DNA from 3 places in the Paenarthrobacter sp. YIM B13468 genome. Region 2 is predicted to be linked to each of the others. Evidence: riboswitches for the same ligand, from Rfam matches in the RefSeq annotation. Region 2 holds a riboswitch; each other region holds the start of a gene.
The links. A riboswitch is a leader RNA that binds a small molecule or an ion and turns the genes downstream of it on or off. The one in region 2 is predicted to bind glycine.
Positions count from the first base shown of each region.

Region 1: another riboswitch for glycine. It lies ahead of gcvP (aminomethyl-transferring glycine dehydrogenase); the one in region 2 lies ahead of gcvP (aminomethyl-transferring glycine dehydrogenase).
Region 3: another riboswitch for glycine. It lies ahead of cycA (D-serine/D-alanine/glycine transporter); the one in region 2 lies ahead of gcvP (aminomethyl-transferring glycine dehydrogenase).

Region 1 covers NZ_JBHZPI010000038.1:25,048-29,198, forward strand. The annotation lists gene speB (agmatinase) at 1-87, opposite strand, end outside; gene ACFX4T_RS24595 (PucR family transcriptional regulator) at 265-1,776, shown strand; glycine riboswitch at 1,852-1,950, shown strand; gene gcvP (aminomethyl-transferring glycine dehydrogenase) at 2,100-4,151, shown strand, end outside.
Region 2 covers NZ_JBHZPI010000030.1:64,222-68,372, forward strand. The annotation lists gene ACFX4T_RS22950 (MFS transporter) at 1-868, opposite strand, end outside; gene ACFX4T_RS22955 (TetR/AcrR family transcriptional regulator) at 941-1,480, shown strand; glycine riboswitch at 1,574-1,671, shown strand; gene gcvP (aminomethyl-transferring glycine dehydrogenase) at 1,857-4,151, shown strand, end outside.
Region 3 covers NZ_JBHZPI010000028.1:67,608-71,758, forward strand. The annotation lists gene ACFX4T_RS22280 (ExeM/NucH family extracellular endonuclease) at 1-720, shown strand, start outside; gene cycA (D-serine/D-alanine/glycine transporter) at 797-2,284, opposite strand; glycine riboswitch at 2,418-2,516, opposite strand; gene ACFX4T_RS22290 (FAD/NAD(P)-binding protein) at 2,591-4,151, opposite strand, start outside.

The DNA of each region.
Region 1 (4,151 bases), on a different contig from region 2:
TTGGGGGAGGCGGGCGAAGGTGCCGAGGCCTGCATACCGGGGGACTTTGGTTGCGTCGACAGGGCCGATGGGCTTGTGGATTGTCATTGCCGGATCCTTGGTGTGAGGGGTGCTCGCCATTGAGCGGGAAGTAAGTAATTCCATTCTTGGTGACGCGGGTCACGGCGAATAGCGGTACATTGACTACAAATGGCCGAGGCGCTTAGACGAATGTCTAAATGGTCCGAAACGGCCCCCGGAATCATAGAGTCAGGACCCCATCCGATGGCAATCACGGTCGCCGAGCTCGTAGCTGAACCCCAACTCGGGCTCACCCTCCTTGCCGGCGACACAGGGCGCGACAACCGGATCACCTGGGCGCACACTTCGGACCTGCCCAGACTGTGGGAATGGGTCACCGGCGGCGAGCTCATGATGACCAATGGACTCTCGATTCCCGCGGACGCCGAGGGACAAGTGGCGCTCGCAGAGGCCCTCATGGACAGCGGGGCAAGCGCCTTGGCGATCGGCGAAAAGATGCACGCACCCCCGCTGACGCAGGAGTTCCTGGCGGCCTGCGACCGGCTGCCGCTGCCGCTGATCAACATCCCGTACCCGCTGCCCTTCATCGCGATCGCCCGCTCGGTTGCCGAATCCTCCCTGCTCGAAGAGTCCCGGCGCCTGCGCCAGACAGCCAGGGTCTACGACCTTCTCCGCACGGCCGGAGCCTCCGAGGACCATTGGCAAAGCCTGGTCCAACGGCTTGCCACCGAACTGGACGCTGAACTGTTCGTGGTGGACCGCCGCTGCCTCCATCCCTGGCACCCCGAGGGCCAGCGGCTCCCGGAGTTCCTCGCGGATGAATGGGCTCCGCTTTCCGGGCAGGTGTCCTTGGCTGGCAAGAATTTCCAGTGGCACCGGATCCGGGGCCGGCACGTGCTGACCATGGACATCCCGACGCACGCCAACGCCCTGCTCGTGGTGCTGCCACACAGCGAACCGCACCCGGACGCCGTCGTACTCCTGCACGCCGCAACCGTGCTGGGACTGCAGCTCTCGCGCATCGTTTTGTCGCTTGAAGGGCGGCATCGGCTGGCCGGCGAGTTCCTGCTGCAGGCTATGGATGGCCGACTGGGCGCGGCCGAGATGGAGAGCCGGCTGTCAACTTTTGGGGTTCCGCCCCAAGACTTCCTGCTCGCATCCATGTCAGCGAACGCTTCCACCACAACGAACGACGGCGACAAGCTGGCGAACGTGCACATCGAACTGTGGCGGCACGGGGTTGCGTCGGCGTCGTTGAAGCGGAATAGCAGGCTGCACGTGGTGGTCCCCGCTGATGTGCCTGACGACATCCTGGTTCATTGCGCCGGGGCAGATGCCGCGATTGGAATCAGCGCTCCGGCGGGTGTGGCGGGCATTCAGCGCGCGCTGCAGGAGTCCCTTTGGGCGCTCGGATCGGCCCGGGCGAACAAGCTCGACCTGGCCCGCTACGCGCAGGGGCCATCCTGGCTCGGGCTGACCGGTTTTGAGGAAGGAACTGCGCTGGTCAGGCGTCTGCTGGGCCCGATTTTCGATTACGAGCAGAGCCAGGAAGGCGATCTCCTGGTCACGCTGAGGACCTATTTGGACTCGCAGCGTTCCTGGCAAAAGACTGCCGCTGCCCTGTTCGCGCACCGGCAAACCATCATCTACAGGATCCGGAAAATCGGCGAATTGACGGGGCTGGACATGGGTGAAACCTCCACGGTTGCCCAGCTGTGGTTCGCGCTCCAGATCCACGAGGCGATGCATCGGTAGGTATCCCTTGCTTGCGCTTTTTCGAAATGACCAGCTATGGTGTGAAGCGTGTCACCCATGGTGACGCAACGCTTTTGATCTGCGGCGGGAGAGTCCTGCCGGTACATCCAGTCAGGCGCCGTAGGAGCAAATCCTCCCCAGGAATCTCTCAGGCACATGTACCGCCGCGGTTAGGCAACTCTGGAAAGCAGTCCGGGCAACCGGGCTCACCGACGGTGCAAGCAGGCAACCATTCCTGCGGAATCTCTCAGGTCCAATACAGAGTGGGGAGGAACCCACATTCATCGTGGCGCTCAGTGGGCGCCTGAATCATGGAGTTCCTCTTGACTGTTCAATCAACCCCCACCGCTTTCGCGGACCGGCATATCGGCGCCCGACGCCAATCCGACGTTGACACCATGCTCAAGGCCATCGGCTACGACTCCGTAGACGGCCTGGTAGATGTTGCGGTCCCCGATTCCATCCGCCAGGACACTGCCCTGAAGTTGCAGGACGCCCTCACCGAGGTGCAGGTCCTCGCCGAGCTCCGCAAGCTGGCTTCCAAGAACAAGACCGCCGTCCAGATGATCGGCCAGGGCTACTACGACACCGTGACGCCCCCGGTCATCCGCCGCAACATCCTCGAATCCCCGGCCTGGTACACCGCCTACACGCCGTACCAGCCCGAGATTTCGCAGGGCCGCCTCGAAGCTCTCCTGAACTTCCAGACCATGGTCCAGGACCTCACGGGGCTGCCGGTAGCCAACGCTTCGCTGCTGGATGAAGCCACTGCCGTGGCTGAGGCCGTGCTGCTGATGCGTCGCGCCAACAAGTCCAAAACCGCGAAGGACGGCAAGACCGTCCTGGACGCCGACCTCCTCCCGCAGACCATCGCGATCGTGAAGGGCCGCGCCGAAGCGCTGGGCTTCGAAGTGGAGATTGCCGAACTTTCGGCGGGCCTTCCCGACGGCGACATCAACGGCATCGTCCTGCAGCAACCCGGCGTTTCGGGCCACGTGTTTGACCACTCCTCTGTGATCGCTGAGGCCAAGGAACGCGGTGCCCTGGTCACTGTGGCTGCCGACCTTTTGGCGCTCACCCTCATCACGCCCCCGGGCGAACAGGGCGCCGACATCGCGGTCGGAACTGCCCAGCGCTTTGGTGTTCCGCTGTTCTTCGGTGGCCCGCACGCCGCATACATGGCAGTCCGCGAAGGCATGGAGCGCACGCTTCCGGGCCGCATCGTGGGCGTCTCCAAGGACAATGCCGGCGTCCCCGCTTACCGGCTAGCGCTCCAGACCCGCGAGCAGCACATCCGCCGCGAGAAGGCCACGTCCAACATCTGCACTGCCCAGGCATTGCTCGCCATCGTGGCCTCGATGTACGCGGTTTACCACGGTCCGGAAGGACTGAAGGCAATCGCCGAAACCGTCCATGGCCACGCCCGCACACTGGCCACTGCCCTCAAGACCGCCGGCCGCGAACTCGTGTCCGAATCCTTCTTCGACACTCTGACGGTCCGCGTACCCGGCAAGGCTGGCAAAGTCATCGCCGCCGCCGAAGCCCGCGGTATCAACCTGCGTCGCATCGATGCCGACACGGTTGGCGTTTCCCTCGATGAAACCACGACGCCGGAGGTCCTCTCCGCGGTAGCCGTCGCCTTCGGTGCCGGCCCGGTGAAGGACGCTTCAGGGTTTGAGCTGCCGTCCTCCGTTCTGCGCACCTCGGATTTCCTGCAGCACCCGGTGTTCAACACGCACCGTTCCGAGACGCAGCTGTTGCGCTATATCCGCAAGCTGTCCGACCGCGACCTCGCCTTGGACCGCACCATGATCCCGCTGGGTTCCTGCACCATGAAGCTGAACGCCACGGCTGAAATGGAAGCAATTTCCTGGCCTGAGTTCGCCTCCATCCACCCGTTCGCTCCGGATCACCAGACGGCTGGTTGGCGCGAGCTCATTGAAGGACTGGAAGCCGACCTCACTGAGATCACCGGTTACGATCAGGTCTCCATCCAGCCGAACGCCGGCTCCCAGGGTGAGCTCGCGGGCCTCCTGGCCATCCGCGGCTACCACCTGTCGCGCGGGGATGAGCAGCGCAACGTGTGCCTGATCCCTGCTTCTGCGCACGGCACCAACGCAGCCTCGGCTGTGCTGGCCGGCATGAAGGTTGTCGTGGTGGCTACGGCCGCTGATGGCACCATCGATCACGCGGACCTGACTGCGAAGATCGAAGCCAACCGCGAGGCGCTCTCCTGCATCATGATCACCTACCCGTCCACGCACGGTGTTTACGACGCCGACGTGCGGGAAGTGTGCGACGCCGTCCACGAGGCCGGTGGCCAGGTGTACGTTGACGGTGCAAACCTCAACGCGCTCGTTGGGCTGGCCCAGCCG
Region 2 (4,151 bases):
GGACGTTGGCAACGATCGCAGTGCTGAACACCTTGTTGCTGAACAGGCGGACATCCAGCATCGGGTTCTCGAGTTGCCGCTGGCGACGGACAAACAGAATGCCCATCACCAGGCCGAAGACCATGAAGGCCGCTGCCGACGCCCCGAATCCGTGGACAGCGAATTCTTTGATCCCGTACACGAAGGGAGCCATCGCGATCACGGACAGCGCGATACTGGGCACGTCTACACGGCCCGGGTCTGCGTCCTTGGATTCGGGAATGAGGACCCTGCCGAAGGCGAGGAGGGGAAGGAGAAGGAAGGTCGCCACCAGGAAGACGGCGCCCCACCAGAAGTGTTCCACCAGCCAACCACCAAAGATCGGACCAAGGGCGGCACCACCGGAGAAACCGGCGGCCCAGACGGCGATCGCGAGCCGCCGGCGGTTCGGATCAGCAAAGATGTTCCGGATCAAGGACAGGGTTGAAGGCATCAACATGGCGCCGAACACGCCAAGTGCAGCGCGGCCGGCAATCAGCCATTCCGCGGAGGGAGCGAACGCCGTAGCAGCCGAAACCGCAGCGAAGCCTGTGCTGCCGATCAGGAGCAGCCGCCGTCGTCCGATCCTGTCCCCAAGGTTGCCCATGGAAACCAGCAGCGCCGCCAACACGAGCGGGTACGCGTCAATGATCCACAGGAGCTGCACGCCACCCACATCCAAGGAGCGGGCAATTTCGGGCAGGGCGAACGTGAGGGCGGTGTTGTCGACGGCAACCAGCAGCACCGGAAACATCAGGAGTGCCAGTGCCGTCCAGTCGCGCCACGGTGCTGCCTTGCCCGTGGCGGGGTAAGCGGAACGGGGTGCTTGCGTTGAGGACGGCGTGAACATGTCATTACTGTACCGTCCAGACGGTACAGTTTCAAATGGAATCACCGTAAGCCTTTAGGGAATGATGGACGCATGCCACGAAAACCAGTTGCCAGGGATTCAGTCTTGGATGCCTTCGAAGCCCTACTTATTGAGGTGGGGGAGCGTGCTGCCACACTCGACGCCGTTGCTAAGCGAGCAGGGGTGTCCAAGGGTGGGCTGCTCTATCACTTTCCCAATAAGGAATCGCTGATCGGCGCCCTGCTGGAGCGATTGGATCGTCTGGCCCAGGAAGACATCGAAAAAATGAAGACTGCGCCCGATGGCAGCGCTGCCTACTTCATTCGGACCTCCCTGTGGGCCGGGACCCCCATGGACCGGGCGTTCGTGGCGGCCACACGTCTGGCAGAAGTCGCCCATGAGGAGACGCGTCGCAGGTTTGCCGGCATTCAACAACAGTGGCAGGACGTTCTGGCCGAGGATGTGGGACCGGAGGTTGCCAAGGCCGTCAGTTATATGGGTGACGGCCTGTATTTCAATGCCATGTTCGAAGGCGGACAGGAGGGCGGTAACGTCGGGCGGGAGGCCGACGTCGAGATCCTGTTGGGAGTCCTGGACCGGCTCCGCAAGTAACAGGCCATCCATTTGCGGCGACGCCTCCGACGTAGGACAATTGAGCCTTGTGGTGCGTCTTTACAGGGGCACGCAAACAAGTGAATATGCCTTTGATCTGCGGCGGGAGAGTCCTGCAAGCAAGTGATGCGGGCGCCGTAGGAGCAAACCCTCCCCAGGAATCTCTCAGGCCCACGCACCGCCACGGCGAGGCAACTCTGGAAAGTAGCAGGCCTTTTGCCGCGCCCGTTGGCGCGGAAGAAATGCTGTGCTCACCGAAGGTGCAAGCGATCGTTGTATAAGCAACACGCGGAAACTCTCAGGTCCAATACAGAGCGGGGAGGAACCCGAGCCGCTGTGGCGTACCCAAACGCCGCCCAAGTAATGGAGTTCCTTCGTGACGGTTAGTTCAGCCTCCACCACCTTCGTCGATCGGCATATTGGCGCCCGCCGCCAGGCCGACATTGACACCATGCTCAAGACGGTCGGCTACGACACCGTTGATTCGCTGGTTGATACGGCCGTTCCCAAAGACATCCGCCAGGACGTTGCCCTTACCCTTGAAAACGCGCTCAGCGAAGTTGAGGTGCTGGCCGAGCTGCGCAAGCTTGCGTCCAAGAACAAGACTGCCGTCCAGATGATCGGCCAGGGCTATTACGACACCGTCACGCCGCCGGTTATCCGCAGGAACATCCTCGAATCCCCGGCCTGGTACACGGCGTACACGCCTTACCAGCCCGAGATTTCGCAGGGCCGCCTGGAAGCTCTGCTGAACTTCCAGACCATGGTCCAGGACCTCGTGGGCCTGCCGATCGCCAACGCCTCCTTGCTGGACGAAGCAACGGCAGTGGCAGAGGCCGTCCTCATGATGCGCCGGGCCAACAAGAACAAGGAAGCCCACGACGGGAAGACCGTCCTGGACGCCGACTGCCTCCCCCAGACCATCGCCATCGTGAAGGGCCGCGCTGAGGCGCTCGGCTTCGAGGTTGAGGTCGCTGACCTTTCGCTGGGCCTCCCTGAGGGCGTCATCAACGGCGTCGTCCTGCAGCAGCCCGGTGTTTCCGGCCGGGTGTTCGATCACTCCTCTGTGATTGCTGAGGCCAAGGAACGCGGCGCACTGGTCACGGTCGCAGCAGACCTGCTCTCCCTGACGCTCCTCACCCCTCCGGGTGAGCAAGGTGCTGACATCGCCGTCGGTTCTGCCCAGCGCCTCGGCGTTCCGCTGTTCTTCGGTGGCCCGCACGCCGCGTACATGGCCGTCCAGAAGGGTCTCGAGCGTTCCATGCCGGGCCGTCTGGTGGGCGTTTCCAAGGACGACGCCGGTGCCCCCGCCTACCGCTTGGCGCTGCAGACCCGCGAGCAGCACATCCGCCGCGAGAAGGCCACGTCCAACATTTGTACCGCGCAGGCGTTGCTGGCCATCGTCGCATCTATGTACGCCGTCTACCACGGCCCCGAAGGCCTGAAGGCAATCGCAGAAACGGCCCACGGTCACGCCCGCACCCTTGCTGCGTCACTGAAGGCTGCCGGCGTCGAGGTCCTCCACACATCCTTCTTTGACACCATTACGGTCCGCGTTCCTGGCAAGGCTGCCGAAATCGTAGCTGCTGCCGAGGCCAAGGGCATCAACCTGCGCGGCATTGACGCTGATCTCGTGGGCATTTCTGTCGACGAGACCACTACATCGGAGATTGTTCGCGGCGTCCTGGATGTCTTCGGCGCTTCGGTCACCGAAGCCGTGGAGGGCTTCGCACTGGAGGCCTCCGTTGAGCGTTCGAGCGACTTCATGCAGCACCCGGTATTCAACACGCACCGCTCCGAAACCCAGCTCCTGCGCTACATCCGCAAACTCTCGGACCGTGACTTGGCCTTGGACCGCACCATGATTCCGTTGGGCTCGTGCACCATGAAGCTGAACGCCACGGCCGAGATGGAAGCCATCTCCTGGCCGGAGTTCGCCTCCATCCACCCCTTCGCTCCGGATTCCCAGACCGAGGGCTGGCGTGAACTGATCACGGATCTTGAGTCCCAGCTGACCGAAATCACTGGTTACGACCAAGTCTCCATCCAGCCGAACGCCGGCTCCCAGGGTGAGCTCGCGGGCCTGCTGGCGATCCGCGGTTACCACCTGTCCCGCGGCGACGAGCAGCGCAACGTCTGCCTGATTCCTGCTTCCGCGCACGGAACCAACGCAGCCTCGGCTGTGTTGGCCGGCATGAAGGTTGTCGTGGTGGCTACGGCCGCTGATGGCACCATCGATCACGCCGATCTGGCGGCCAAAATCGAGGCCAACCGGGACGCCCTCTCGGCCATCATGATCACCTACCCGTCCACGCACGGTGTTTACGACGCCGATGTCCGGGAAGTCTGCGACGCTATCCACGAAGCCGGCGGGCAGGTCTACATTGACGGTGCAAACCTCAACGCGCTCGTTGGGCTCGCGCAGCCGGGCAAGTTCGGCGGCGACGTCTCCCACCTGAACCTCCACAAGACGTTCTGCATCCCGCACGGCGGTGGCGGACCCGGTGTTGGTCCGGTCGCGGCCAAGGCACATCTGGCGCCGTTCATGCCGGGTGACGCTGCTTCCTGGACCGAAGGCAAGGACGTCCCGATTTCGGCCTCCCGTTTCGGTTCGGCCGGTGTGCTGCCGATTTCCTGGGCTTACGTGAAGCTCATGGGCGGCCAGGGGCTC
Region 3 (4,151 bases), on a different contig from region 2:
AACGTTGACGGAACTGTTCCCAGCCGCCCCTACCAGCAGCTGGGACTCTCCAAGAACGTCAACTACACCTATGACGCCGGCCGCCCTGCAGGGGACCGCATCACCGGCATCTGGGTGAACGGGACCGTGATGGACCCGGCGAAGCAATACAGAATTGGGACCTTCAGCTTCCTGGCAACGGGAGGCGACAACTTCCGGATCTTCAAGGAAGGCACCAACACGAAGGACACCTGTCTGGTGGACCGCGATGCGTGGATCAAGTACCTGCGTGAGCACAACCCCGTGTCTCCGGACTTCGCGCGCCGGTCAGTTGCCGTGGTTAACACCACCGCCACAGAGGTCAAAGCAGGTGAGCCCATGACACTCGCTATCTCCAAGCTGAATCTCACCTCGATCGGCAGCCCGGCCAACAACACCCTCAATGCGATCTTCGTGGACAGCAAGGGCGCAGCAGTGCCGCTTGGATCGGTTCCAGTAACGGCAGGAGCAGCCACGGTGGACCTCAAGGTTCCCGCTGCGGCAGCTGCAGGTACCGGCACCTTGGTGCTGACCGCCGTCGAGAGTGGAACCGTGGTGAAGGCCAGTGTTCAGGTAGCTGATAGCGGGCCCAACCCGCCGCAGTGCACTCCGCCGGTCAAACCGTCTACGTGGTACGACCTCGTGGGCTGGCTCCGCTACACGTGGGCGTGGCTGGAGTATCAGAAGTGCCTGAGGGGCTAAACAGCCCCTTTCCTTAGGCTGCCCCAGGGGGCACCTCACGGTGATGAATCGTGAGGTGCCCCCTGGGGTTTGGCAGCTACTTCTTTGCGAGCTCGGGCTCTTCCGCTCGCTTGGCGTCTTTCTCAAGCTCCGCTTGGAACTCCTCGTAGCGAACCAGATGCGCGGGCCGACGACGCAGGATGGACCAGGCCACCCCCAGAATCACGAACCACAGCGGCGTAGCCAGCAGCGCAGCAAAAGTGTCCGGCTGCGTGGTCAGGGTCCAGAGCACGAAGGCAAAGAATGCGAAGACCACCCACACCATCACCACGCCGCCGGGCATTTTGAACGCCGAAGAATCATGCAGGTGTGGCCGCCGCTTGCGGAACGCCAGGTAGCTGGCCAGGATGATGGACCATACGAACACGAAGCAGACAGCTGACACGGTGGTCACCATGTCGAACGCCTTGCCGATGTCCTGCCCTGCGTACATGAGAACGACGCCGGACAGCAGCAGGACGCAGGAAAGGAACAGGGCGTTGCGGGGTACTTTGCGTCCTGAGAGCGCGCCGAACACAGCTGGGGCGTCGCCTTCCTTAGCCAGTCCGTAAACCATGCGGGACGTGGAGTAGATGCCGGAGTTGGCGGAGGACATCGCAGAACTGAGCACCACCAGGTTGACGATGGTGGCGGCAGCACCCAGTCCGGCCAGGGAGAACATGGCAATGAAGGGGCTGTGTCCAGCCGCGAACTGGGTCCACGGGGTGACGGACATCAGGATGATGAGGGCGCCCACATAGAAGAGCAGCACGCGGATCGGGATCGAGTTGATGGCCTTGGGCAGGTTCTTCTCCGGGTCCTTGGCCTCGGCGGCCGTGGTGCCTACCAGTTCAATGCCGACGAAAGCGAAGACGGCGATCTGGAAACCGGCGACGAAGCCCATGAATTCGTTGGGGAAGAAGCCACCGTGGCTCCACAGGTTGGTGAAGCTGGCCGGTCCGGCGTCGGACTGGAAGCCGCTGAAAATCATGAACAGGCCGACGATGATGAGGGCCGCGATAGCGACGATCTTGATGAGGGCGAACCAGAACTCGGTCTCGCCGAATGCTTTCACCGTAGCCAGGTTCAGGAGCAGCAGGATACCGATGGTGATCAATCCGGGTACCCAGAGCGGAAGGGAAGGCCAGAGCTCCTTGGAGTACCCGGCGATCGCGATGACGTCAGCGATGCCGGTAATGACCCAGCAGAACCAGTAGGTCCAGCCGGTGAAGAACCCTGCCCAGGGACCCAGCAGGTCCGCTGCGAAGTCGCTGAAGGATTTGTAGTTCAGGTTGCTCAGGAGCAACTCGCCCATGGCGCGCATGACGAAGAACAGCATGAAGCCGATGATCATGTACACGAAAATGACAGACGGACCAGCGGCAGAAATTGTCTTTCCCGAGCCCATGAACAGGCCCGTGCCAATTGCACCGCCTATCGCGATCAGCTGGATGTGCCGGTTACTGAGCTGCCGTTCGAGGTGTGGTGAGTCTGCTCGATGCGAGTCGGAGGATGGTGGGCGCTGAATCGTCAAGAGGAACTCCATTGTTCAGGCGGCACTGGGTGCCACGATGATTCGGGTTCCTCCCCGCTCTGTCGTGGACCTGAGAGTTTCCGCAGGAGTGGGCCTGCTTGCACCTTCGGTGAGCCCGGATGCCCGGACTGCTTTCCAGAGTTGCCTCGCCGCGGCGGTACATGGGCCTGAGAGATTCCTGGGGAGGGTTTGCTCCTACGGCGCCTGACGGGATGTACCGGCAGGACTCTCCCGCCGCAGATCAAAAGCGCGCACCACTTTGCCGGTGATGCAGCTCACACACTAGCGAAGCGTTGGACTCACCGCAAACGAAGGCAGCTAACTGCCCAGAATGCTACGAGCGATTTCGTCGGCATCCCGCAAGGTTCGCTGGCCACTGGCGTAAGCCTTCCCGGTTGCCGGACGCGCCTCCGCAGCAATCGCTGTTCCCCACTGGGTCGCGGACAATTGCAGGCCCAAAACATACATCCCCTGCGTCACAGAGCCGTTGGACGCCACAGGCCGGTACGGGTGCGGTTCCACATCCAGTCCGGTTGTCTGCACTGGCGTGCCCTCGGCACTCATCATGATTTTGGTTCGCACAAGGCCGTCGGCCATGAGTTGTTCCAGGAGCGGGGAAATATTGATGCCTACTCGGTTGGCTGGCGACATCGCTTCAATCAAAGTGGGTGCCTCCACAGGTCCATCGTGAACCCAAGGCGAGACCGCCCGGAAAACCTTGGCGCTTCTATCCACGCTGAACTTGGGATCGGGTCCAACGAAACCAACGACGCCGGCACGCGCCAAAGCTGCCAACTGCTCAGAACGCAGTGCTGGGGCTCCGCTTGCAAGGCCTTCAACAAACGATTCGAACCATCCCCGCAGTTCAGCGACCCACGATTCGTCCGTGATTCCGCCGTCCGCGACGACAGACTTGAGGATCGCCCTGCCTCTGTGGAGGGCTCCGATGGCCATCTTCACGGGGTCGGCTTCCCCGAGGGCAGAGCGCCGCGCGTCGTCGTCAAGGTAGGCCGTTATCGCCAGGTCCAACTCCCGGCGGGACGCGAACGTCCGGCCAGCCAACGGCGCAGCGAGCCCGCGGACATTGAGTCGGCGGGAGGCAACCACGTGCTTGTCCACGAGGGCGGCGACGTCACTTTCCCATTTGGCAGTGGTGTGCGCGTGGGGCTGCAAGGCATCCTCAAGGTCCGCGAGGAACTGCGCTGCATCGCGAATGGCGGCGGGCTGCGACCTTGCCAGGGTGGAGTAGTAAGCCCACAAGGCGTCACGATGCAGGAGCGGCCAAAGGTCATGGTCGAATCCTGGCTGGATGCCGGCTGCCCTGAAGCGGTCCACTGCTGCCTCGGTCAGGTAACTCATGGTGATGCTGCTGGGGTAATACCCTGCCAAACCAGCCTTGGCCCGGTACGGGGTTCCGCGCCGGGATGCTGCGATGATCTTGGGTTCCCTGCCTGAGGGCCGGTACTCGAGAACTCCGGCTCCCGGTACGCCGGCTTCGACGAACTTGCCTCCGCGGCCCTCGGTCAGCTGGCCCATGACATCGAAGAAATTCAGTCCCATCCCACGCACCAGGACGGGCTCGTTGTCCGGCACCCGCTGCCAGTCGACGTCGGCCGGCGGTGCAGGCGGGAAATAGAGGAGGCCGTGCTCGTCGGCGGCCCGTTGGAACGCACGCTGCTCCGGATTCAAACGGGACTCGACGTGCCCCAGCGCGAGGACCACCGAGCCGACGGTGAGCGTAGTGCCGTCGGCCAGTTCGACGTCGAACGCTTGCCCGCCTGTGGTGCCTGAGCTTGCCGGGACCGGGCGCGCCGCTACGGCGGTCGTTTCATGGAAGGTGACCTCCACGCCGTCGGGCATTCGCCGAAGCAGCTCCGCC